One region of the Microbacterium resistens genome, then DNA from elsewhere that is predicted to be linked to it. Evidence: riboswitches for the same ligand, from Rfam matches in the RefSeq annotation. Region 1 holds a riboswitch; the other holds the start of a gene.
What was found. A riboswitch is a leader RNA that binds a small molecule or an ion and turns the genes downstream of it on or off. The one in region 1 is predicted to bind FMN.
Positions count from the first base shown of each region.

Region 1 (4,984 bases):
CACGACCTCGGCGATCGCCCCGACCGGACGCAGACCCGCCAGTCGCATGAGCTCGACGGCGGCCTCGGTGTGGCCACTGCGTTCGCGGACCCCGCCGTCGACGGCGCGGAGCGGGAGGACATGGCCCGGGCGAATGAGGTCCGAGGCCGTCGACGCGGCATCCGCGAGCACGTTGAGCGTGCGCGCGCGGTCCGAGGCGCTGATGCCGGTGGTGACGCCGGCGGCGGCGTCCACGCTCACCGTGTACGCGGTCGAGCGGGCATCCTCGTTCACCTCGACCATCGGGGGGAGGTTCAGGGCGTCCGCGATGTCGGCGGGCATGGGCGCGCACAGGAAGCCGGAGGACCAGCGCACGGTCCAGGCCACCCACTCGGGCGTGGCCAGCTCGGCCGACAGGATGACGTCGCCCTCGTTCTCGCGGTTCTCGTCGTCGGCGACGATGACGGGCCGTCCGGCGCGCAGCGCGTCGAGGGCCTCGGGGATGGTGGACAGGCTCATCGCGAGCCTCCTTCCGTGCCGGCGTCCGGTGCGCCGGGGGTCTGAGCTGCCGGAGTGTGCGCGCGGAACGCCAGGAGGCGCTCGACGTGACGGGCGAGGACGTCGGTCTCGAGGTTGACCCGATCGCCGACCCGGAGGGCGCCGAGAGTGGTCGCGGCGAGCGTCTCGGGGATGAGGGAGACCTCGAACCAGTGTCCGCTCGCGGCCGTGGGGGCGCTCACGGCGCTGACCGTGAGGGAGGTTCCGGCGACGCTGATCGACCCCTTGTCCACCACCAGCGGCGCCAGGTCCGCAGGCAGGGAGACGCGCAGCACGCTCCACTGCGCACCCGGGCGGACGTCGAGCACCGTGCCGATGCCGTCCACGTGCCCCTGCACGATGTGCCCGCCCAGGCGGGCGCCGACGGGCATCGCCTTCTCGATGTTGACCCGCGTGCCGACCTGCGCGTCGGCGATCGCCGAGACGTCGAGGGTCTGCTTCATGACATCGGCGTCGAAGGTGTCCGTCGTGGAGCCCACGACGGTGAGGCACACGCCGCTCACCGCGATCGACTCCCCGTGCACGGCGTCCGAGGCCGCGCGGGGAGCACGCACGGTGAGCCGCCAGCCGTCTCCGGCCGGGACGATCGCGGTGATCTCGCCGACCTCCTCGATGATTCCGGTGAACATCAGGCTGCTCCTTCGGGGGGTCCGTCGTGGTCGTGGGGCGAGGCGGGCCGGGCGATCGCGAGCAGATCCGCTCCGAGGGGCAGCCACTCGTCCACGACGAGGCGCCGCGCCCCGGAGATGTCGGCGACGCCGATGTCCGTCAGGGCGAGCCGGGGGCCTCCCAGCAGGACCGGCGCGATGTAGGCGAGGACGGCGTCCGCGAGCCCGGCGGCGACGAACGCGCTGGCGAGCGTCGGGCCGCCCTCGACGAAGACGCGCTGGAGGCCGCGGTCATGCAGCAGCAGCAACGCCTCGCGGAGGTCGTGTCCGGGGATCAGGATCGGCTCGTGCGGGTGCTGTCGCAGCGCGGCGTCGGCGGGGACCGCACGGCTGCCGATCACGACAGGGACCGGCTGGTGGTCGAGAAGGCGGCCGCCGTCGCGTGCGGTGAGCGCAGGGTCGTCGGCGAGGACGGTTCCCGTGCCCACGACGATCGCATCCGCCCGGGCACGACGGCGGTGCACGTCGGCGCGCGCGGCGGCGCCGGTGATCCACTGGCTCGACCCGTCGGCCGCGGCCGCGCGTCCGTCCAGGCTCTGGGCCCACTTCACGGTGACGTGCGGGCGCCCGAGACGCTGGGCGGTCATCCAGTCGGCGACGACCTCCCTGGCGGCGTCCGCCTGCTCGCCGGCCTCGACGTCGACGCCGGCGCCGCGCAGGCGCTCGGCCCCGCCCCCCGACAGCTCTCCCGGGTCGTCCAGCGCGTAGACGACGCGCGACACGCCGGCCTCGATGAGGGCGACCGCGCACGGGCCGGTGCGACCGGTGTGGTTGCACGGCTCGAGCGTGACGACCGCGGTGGCGCCGTGCGCGGCGCCGGGAGCGAGGCGGGACAGGGCATCGACCTCGGCGTGCGGGGTCCCGGCGCCGCGATGCCAGCCTTCCGCAAGGGTCTCACCCGTAGGGGAGAGCAGAACGGCGCCGACCTGCGGATTGACGCCGCGGGGACCGCGACGGGCCAGCTCGATGGCGCGCGTCATGGCCGCGCGCTCAGCCGCCGTCGTCGTCATGTGCGTCGTCCCTTTCCGACCTGATCGATGGCTCCGGGGACGCACGTCGAATACTCGCGTGCTGCCTCCTATCCGGACTGACGAGGCTCTGCCTCGCATCACCGTCGGTTCCGGAATTCCACCGGATCGGCCTCGGTCGCGCGGGGCGCGTCCTCGGTTCGCGGACTCTCACCGCCGGTTCGGATTCTCACCGACCCCGGAGCACGTTGATGCTCTGAGTCTCCTCAACGCATCACCCCCGATCTTATTCCGTTGCATCTTTCCCGCGTCTCCGGGTTACTTGAGCAATCGCGAGAGGCGGCGGTCGGCGAGCGTCTTCCCACCGGTCTGACAGGTCGGGCAGTACTCCAGGGACCGGTCCGCGAAGAAGACGCTGCGCACGGTGTCCCCGCAGACGGGGCAGGCCTCGCCGCGTCGGCCGTGGACCTGCATCCCGCGCCGCTTGGCGTCCTTCAGGTCCGCCGGGGGCTTTCCGGAGGCCGCGGCCACCGCCTCGGCCAGGGTGGAGTGCATGGCGTCGTAGAGCCGGGTCACGTCCTCCGGGCCGAGAGAGGCGGCCGCCGCGTACGGCGACATGCGCGCCGCGTGCAGGATCTCGTCCGAGTACGCATTGCCGATCCCGGCTATCACCCCCTGATCGCGCAGGAGCCCCTTGATCTGCGTGCGTCGCCCCTCGAGGAGCGCGGCGAACGTCTCCCTCGTGAAGGCGGGATCCAAGGGGTCAGGGCCGAGCCGGGCGATCCCGGGGACCTCTGCGGGGTCTCGGACGACGTACACGGCCAGGGACTTCTTCGTGCCCGCCTCGGTGAGATCGAAGCCGCTGTCGTCGTCGAAGGCCACGCGGAGGGCGATCGGCGAGCGGCCGGGACGGACCGGGGCGGTCGGCACCTGCTCGTACCAGCGGAGCCACCCGGCCTTGGCGAGATGGAACACGAGGTGCAGGCCTTCGCCGCCCGGCGCCGCGAGGTCCAGGTCGATGAACTTCCCGTGTCGCTGCACGCCCCGCACGGCGGCGCCGGGCAGCGCCGTCAGCGGCGGGTCGAAGGTCTTGAGCGCGGCGATGGCGGACACCGCGGCGCGCGTGAGCGTCAGACCTGTCGTCCTCTCGGCGAGGAAGTCGACGAGACCCTGGACCTCCGGCATCTCGGGCATGCGCCCATCCTGCCACCGGACGCCGACATCCGTGCCGGTCTCGTCCCCGCTCGGTCAGCCCAGATCCACCGGCCAATCGACGGGGGAGCGGTCGTCGGTCGACAGCAGACCCGCCGTCCAGCCGTCGTCGCGGCCGCGGTGGCTGACGAGGGCCTGACGGCGCGTGCCCTCGAAGCGGAAGCCGAGGCCGCGGGCGGTGCGCGCCGACGGGATGTTGCCCTCCACCGCCTGCCACTGGATGCGGGCGAGGCCGAGGTCACGGAAACCCCAGTCGACGACGGCGCGGGCCGCCTCGCTGAGGTAGCCGTGCCCGCGTGCGGCGGGAGCGGTCCAGTACCCGAGCTCTGCGTGCCCGCCCGCGCGGTGTTCGGTGATGTGGTGCAGTCCGACGCACGCGATGAGGGACTCGTCGCGGTAGACGCCCCATACGGCCTCGTTGCCGTCGTCCCAGGCCTGTGCGACGAAGGCGACGAAGTCCTCCGCGTCCTTGCGGGAGTACGGGCTGGGGACCGTCGTCCAGCGCGGGATCTCGGGGTCCTGGCATGCTGCGGTGATCGCGTCGACGTCGGTCTCCGTCGGCGGGCGGAGGACGAGACGATCGGTGTGCAGCACGACGGAATCCATCCCTCCAGGATATCTCGGAGGGGCCGCCGCCCCGGTTCCCGGCCCCGGTCAGCGCCGGTTCTTGGGGCGCCGTTCGGGGATTCGGGGCTCGTTTCGGGGTGTTCTTGTGCCGTAACGAGCCCCAAAACGGGCACCGCCGGCCCGGCGGACCGTCAGACGCGGCGGAGCAGGCCGACCTTGTCGTAGACGTCGGCGAGGGTCGCGTCGGCGACCTCGTCGGCGCGGGCGGCGTTCGCCGCGAGGATGCGGTCGAGCTCGGCCGGGTCCGCGAGCAGCTCCTGCGCACGCTCCCGCACGGGCCCGAACTCCTCCACGACGACCTCGGCGAGACCCTTCTTGAAATCGCCGTAGCCGCGGCCCGCGTACTCGTCCTCGATCGCGGCGACCTGTCGTCCGGTCAGCGCGGCGTAGATCGTGAGCAGGTTGGAGACCCCGGGCTTCTCGTCCCGGTCGTAGCGAACGCTGCCCTCGGTGTCGGTCACCGCGCGCATGATCTTCTTCGCGGACTTCGCCGGGTCGTCCAGCAGCCAGAGGACGCCGGCGTCGCTCTCGGCGGACTTCGACATCTTCGACGTCGGGTTCTGCAGATCGTAGATGCGGGCGGTGTCCTTCTGGATCACCGGCATCGGAATCGTGAACGTCGTCCCGAAGCGGGAGTTGAAGCGCTCGGCGAGGTCGCGGGTGAGCTCGACGTGCTGCTTCTGGTCGTCGCCGACCGGGACGACATCGGTCTGGTAGAGCAGGATGTCCGCGGCCATGAGCACGGGGTAGGTGAACAGACCGACCGAGGTCGCGTCCGCGCCGTACCGCGAGGACTTGTCCTTGAACTGCGTCATCCGTCCGGCCTCGCCGAAGCCCGTGATGGTGCTCAGGATCCAGGCGAGCTCGGCGTGCGCACGGACGTGCGACTGGACGTAGAGCGTGGACTGCGACGGCTCGATCCCGGCGGCGATGTACTGCGCGGCCGTGCGCCGGGTCTTCTCCCGCAGCTCC
Region 1 covers NZ_CP082781.1:1,722,432-1,727,415, reverse strand. The annotation lists gene ribA (GTP cyclohydrolase II) at 1-498, opposite strand, end outside; gene K8F61_RS08300 (riboflavin synthase) at 495-1,166, opposite strand; gene ribD (bifunctional diaminohydroxyphosphoribosylaminopyrimidine deaminase/5-amino-6-(5-phosphoribosylamino)uracil reductase RibD) at 1,166-2,215, opposite strand; FMN riboswitch at 2,271-2,423, opposite strand; gene K8F61_RS08290 (Fpg/Nei family DNA glycosylase) at 2,492-3,367, opposite strand; gene K8F61_RS08285 (GNAT family N-acetyltransferase) at 3,422-3,991, opposite strand; gene trpS (tryptophan--tRNA ligase) at 4,144-4,984, opposite strand, start outside.

Region 2 (4,984 bases), 300 kb from region 1:
TCTGACGGCGCGTGGGGCTTCCCGACTTGGAGAAGTACCCGGAGATGAGGGCGAAGGCCGGCATGTGGAACGCGTAGATCGCGAGGTACAGCGCGAGGGCGATGTCGGAGTCGTACGTCAGGCGCTGGACGGCGTGACCGAGGACCACGAGGACGATGCAGGCGAAGCGCGCGTTGTCCCAGAACGGGACCCGGCGGGAGGCCGCCGCGGCGCGGGGGACCGGGGGTGCGGCCGGCGGCCGCGCTGTGCCGTGCATCCGACGAGCCTAGCGGCCGTCGGGGACGGGGTCTGAGAGCCGTCCGCACGCCGGGAATAATGAGGGGGCCACCGCGTTTCACCAGTTATATTCATCTGAATAGAACTGGATGCCGAGGCATCCCGAGCGGAGAGAACAGTGAACGAGCAGATCGGTACCGTCGACACCAGCGGCATGCAGTTCGGCCTGATGTCGGTGAGCGACATCACCCAGGACCCGGTCAGCGGGAAGACGCCCAGCGAGGCCGAGCGCATCCAGGCGACCCTCACGATCGCCAAGCACGCGGAGGAGGCGGGGCTGGACGTCTTCGCCATCGGCGAGCATCACAACCCGCCGTTCTGGTCCTCCAGCCCGACGACGTTCCTTGCGGCGGTCGCGGCGCAGACGGAGCGGCTCATCGTCTCCACCTCGACGACCCTGATCACGACGAACGATCCGGTGAAGATCGCCGAGGACTACGCCATGCTGCAGCACGTCTCGGGCGGTCGCATGGACCTCATGATGGGCCGGGGCAACACCGGGCCCGTGTACCCGTGGTTCGGACAGGACATCCGTCAGGGCCTTCCGCTCGCGATCGAGAACTACGCGCTCCTGCACAAGCTCTGGCGGGAGGACGTCGTGGACTGGGAGGGGAAGTTCCGCACGCCGTTGCAGGGCTTCACCTCCACCCCGCGTCCGCTGGACGGCGTGGCGCCGTTCGTGTGGCACGGCTCGATCCGCACGCCGGAGATCGCCGAGCAGGCCGCCTACTACGGTGACGGCTTCTTCGCGAACAACATCTTCTGGCCGAAGGAGCACTACCAGCGTCTGATCGAGCTGTACCGCCAGCGGTACGCGCACTACGGCCACGGCACGGCCGAGCAGGCCATCGTCGGACTCGGCGGGCAGGCCTTCATCCGCCCGAACTCGCAGGACGCCGTGAACGAGTTCCGTCCGTACTTCGACAACGCCCCGGTCTACGGACACGGACCGTCGATGGAGGACTTCACCGAGATGACCCCGCTCACCGTGGGGTCGCCTCAGCAGGTGATCGACCGCTACGCCGCCATGCGCGACCACTTCGGCGACTACCAGCGCCAGCTGTTCCTGATGGACCACGCGGGCCTGCCCCTCAAGATCGTCCTGGAGCAGATCGACCTGCTCGGCGGCGAGGTGGTCCCGGTGCTGCGCAAGGAGCTGGCCCAGAACCGGCCGGCGACGGTGCCCGACGCCCCGACGCACGCCGCGCGGGTGAAGGCCGTGTACGGCGACGGCCCGGCGCGCCAGGCGCGCCCGGGAGCGAACCGCGGGGACAACCTCACCGCCGGGTCGCCGTACCAGGACGGCGGAGCGGTTCCGCCGGCCGCGGGGTCGGCGTTCGGCGCCGCCGCCACGAAGGGAGCGAACTGACATGGACGCACGTCGTATCGCCGTCGTCTCGGCGGGGCTGTCGAACCCGTCGTCGACCCGGATGCTCGCCGATCGCCTCGCGGCGGAGACGGCCAAGGCCCTGGCGGAGCGTGACATCGAGGTGTCGGTCGACGTGATCGAGCTGCGCGACCTCGCCCACGACATCACGAACAACCTGCTCACGGGCTTCGCGCCCCCGGCGCTCGAGACGGCGATCAACACCGTCGTCTCCGCCGATGCGGTGATCGCGGTCACGCCGATCTTCTCGACGAGCTACTCGGGGCTGTTCAAGTCGTTCATCGACGTGCTCGACCCCGATGCGCTCACCGGTACCCCGGTGCTCATCGGGGCCAACGCCGGCACCGCCCGGCACTCGCTCGCGATCGACTACGCGATCCGTCCGCTGTTCACCTACCTGCACGCGGAGCCGGTGCCGACGGGCGTGTTCGCCGCCTCCAGCGACTGGGGCGCGAACGCGGACGACGTCGCTCCGTTGAGCTCGCGGGTCGAGCGCGGCGCCCGGGAGCTCGCCGAGGCGATCGCCCGCCGGGAGCCGGCGGGCGGTGCGGATCCGTTCGACCCGGCGACGTACCTCGGCCAGGGGAAGTCCTTCGGGCACTTGCTCGGCGGTCTCGCCGGAGAGTGAGCGGGGCGTACCCGGGTGGTTCGGGGCGCGGGGTGGGGCTGATCGGCCCCACCCCGCGCCCCGATCGTCGGTATCGGACCCCGATCAGCCGATCGCGTCGAGGCTGGTGAGCGTGCCGGACACGGCGTCGGCGAGCTCGCGCCCCTTCACGGCGAAGTGCCGGCTGAAGTAGTCGCTGTGCTCCTGGTGCCCGTGGAAGTGGTGCGGCGTCAGCACCGCTGAGAACACCGGGACGTCCGTGTCGAGCTGCACCCGCATGAGCGCGTCCACGACCGTGGCGGCGACGAAGTCGTGCCGGTAGATCCCGCCGTCCACGACCAGCGCGCTGGTGGCGACGGCGGCATATCGGCCGCTGCGGGCGAGACGCGTCACGTGCAGGGGGATCTCGAAAGCGCCGGGGACGCGGAACACGTCGACGTCGTCGAGACCGAGCTCGCCGAGACGGGCGATGAACGCCGTCACGGCCTCGTCGACGATCTCGGCGTGCCACTGCGCGGCGACGATGGCGATCTTGGACATGAGGGAACCTCTTTCCGTCCTCTCTCATCCGGACTGTGACCGTCGGCCCCGGGTTCGCACCGGGTCGGCGGTCCCCGCCATGGGGACCGTTCGCGGGCTCGCGCGGACAACGCCGCGACACCGCCGGTGGGGATTTCCGCCCCGCCCTGAGGACGGCTACGACGCTACCACCGGCGACCGTGCGATCCTGTCGGCGGCACCATGGCTCAGTGCTCGGCACCAGCCGGTGTCACTCAGTACCAGCCGGTGTTCTCGGAGTGCTGCCACGCACCGCACGGGGAGCCGTAGCGGTCCGCGATGTAGCCGAGTCCCCAGTCCACCTGCGTGCGCCCGTTGGTCCGCCAGTCCGGGCCCGCGCTCGCCATCTTCTCGCCGGGCAGCGCCTGCGGGATGCCGTAGGCGCCGCTGGACGGGTTCATGGCATCGGCGCGCCAGCCGGACTCGCGGTTCCACAGCAGCACCAGGCACTCGAACTGGTCCCCGCCCCACCCCCATCCGGCGAGGGCTCCGCGCGCGTAGTCCTGGGCGCCCTGGGGATCGACGATCACCTCGGGCGGTGCCGGAGCCGGTTCGGGCGCGGGCTCCGGGTCGGGCGCGGGGGCCGGTTCGGGCTCCGGTGCCGGGGCGGGTGCCGGGGCTGGGGCAGGCGCCGGCGCGGGATCGCCTCCGGGCGCCGGGGCCGGAGCGGCAGGGGGCGCCGCCGGCGGCTCGTTCTCGAGCTGCTGGCCGATCCAGTACCGTCGCTCCGTCTCCGCGGTGGTGTCCTTCAGCGCGGCCAGCTGGGCGTAGAGCGTGTCGACGTGTCCCCGGAGTCCGGAGACCGTCGTGGCCTCGGTGTCCGCCGCCTCTGCGGCCTTCTGGGCCGCCCTCTCCGCGTCGGCGGCGAGAGCGGCGCGGGCGCGCTCGGCCTCGGCCGCCTGATCGCGCAGCGTCGAAGCCAGGGCGGCATCGGCCTGCGAGCGACGGGCGAGCGTCGCCCAGGTCTCGTCGAGACGGTCGAGGACGCCGAGGCGGGTGAGGAGCTCATCGGGATCGGCCGCGGTGAACAGCCGCACGGCGGTCGGCGCGGCGGACTCGGCGCGATAGCGACCGGCGGCCAGGGCCCCGGATGCGCTCCGGGTCTCGTCGAGGGCTCGGGCCGCGTCCTCGCTCTGCGCCGCGAGCAACTCGGCGCGCTGGGCCGCGGCGTCGGCCTCGGCGCGTGCGGTCTTCGCGGCGGTGGCCGCGTCGAGGGCGGTCCGCGAGGTAGTGGCGGCCTGCGACTGCGCAGCGCTCAGCGCCGTCTCGATCCGTGTGATCTGCGCCTGGGTCGCCTGCTCGTCGCCGCGGGCGCTCTGCACGTCCTCCCACGTCGGATAGTCCTCGGCGTGCCCGGCCACGGGGGCGGCGACGAGGAGTCCGGCCGCGAGCACGAGCGCGCTCCCCAGGCGCGCCCCGACGGCGCGCGCGTGACGCCCGCGGGCGGTCGATCGTGCAGTGCTCACCCGCTCGACGCTAATCCTCCCGTGCGCGGATCGCCACCCGGGCCGCTCGCCGTCCGCCGGAGACAGAGAGGAGGGAGGACCGGACGGACCGGTCCTCCCTCCTCGCCGACGGTGTCTCAGCCGCTCTTGCGTCGGAACTCGCGCTTCATCTGCGGGGCCGCGGTCGCGTGGACGGCGGAGTCGCCGTCGAGGTGCGCCTCGCCGTTGCGGTGCCGCGCGTTCTTCTTCTCGAGCGCCTCCTTGAACTTGCGCTTCATCTCCTCAGAGGGGACGGCATTGTCTTCGGTACTCATGCGCGCCAGCCTACTGTTCGCCCCGCCGCGGAGGGGAGGGCCGTCGGGCGCGCCGCGCTCCCGTGACGGCGACGTCGATCAGGAGGCCGATCCCGACCGCCAGCGCCACGGACACCACGATCGCCACCAGCGGCCCGCCCGGGACGATCGCGGCGATCGCCGCTCCGATCGCCGCCTGGTAGGCCGCCCACCCTGTCGCCGCGAGGACCACCAGTCCCAGGTACCGCGGCGGGTGGATCCGGGACGCGCCGGCGACGAGGTTGACCGCCAACCGGGCGAAGGGGACGAACCGGGCGGTGAACAGCACCGTGGCGGTCCCTCGATCCAGGCGGCCGCGCGCCCACTCCAGTGCCGCCCGGACCCGGCGCGAGCGCATCCACCGCCACCGCTCGACCCC
Region 2 covers NZ_CP082781.1:1,422,121-1,427,104, reverse strand. The annotation lists gene K8F61_RS06975 (acyltransferase family protein) at 1-256, opposite strand, end outside; gene K8F61_RS06970 (LLM class flavin-dependent oxidoreductase) at 431-1,645, shown strand; gene K8F61_RS06965 (FMN reductase) at 1,647-2,291, shown strand; gene K8F61_RS06960 (6,7-dimethyl-8-ribityllumazine synthase) at 2,376-2,810, opposite strand; FMN riboswitch at 2,823-2,968, opposite strand; gene K8F61_RS06955 (aggregation-promoting factor C-terminal-like domain-containing protein) at 3,044-4,294, opposite strand; gene K8F61_RS06950 (DUF5302 domain-containing protein) at 4,411-4,587, opposite strand; gene K8F61_RS06945 (DedA family protein) at 4,598-4,984, opposite strand, start outside.
Region 2: linked by a shared signal. The riboswitch ahead of K8F61_RS06960 (6,7-dimethyl-8-ribityllumazine synthase) and the one ahead of ribD (bifunctional diaminohydroxyphosphoribosylaminopyrimidine deaminase/5-amino-6-(5-phosphoribosylamino)uracil reductase RibD) in region 1 are both predicted to bind FMN.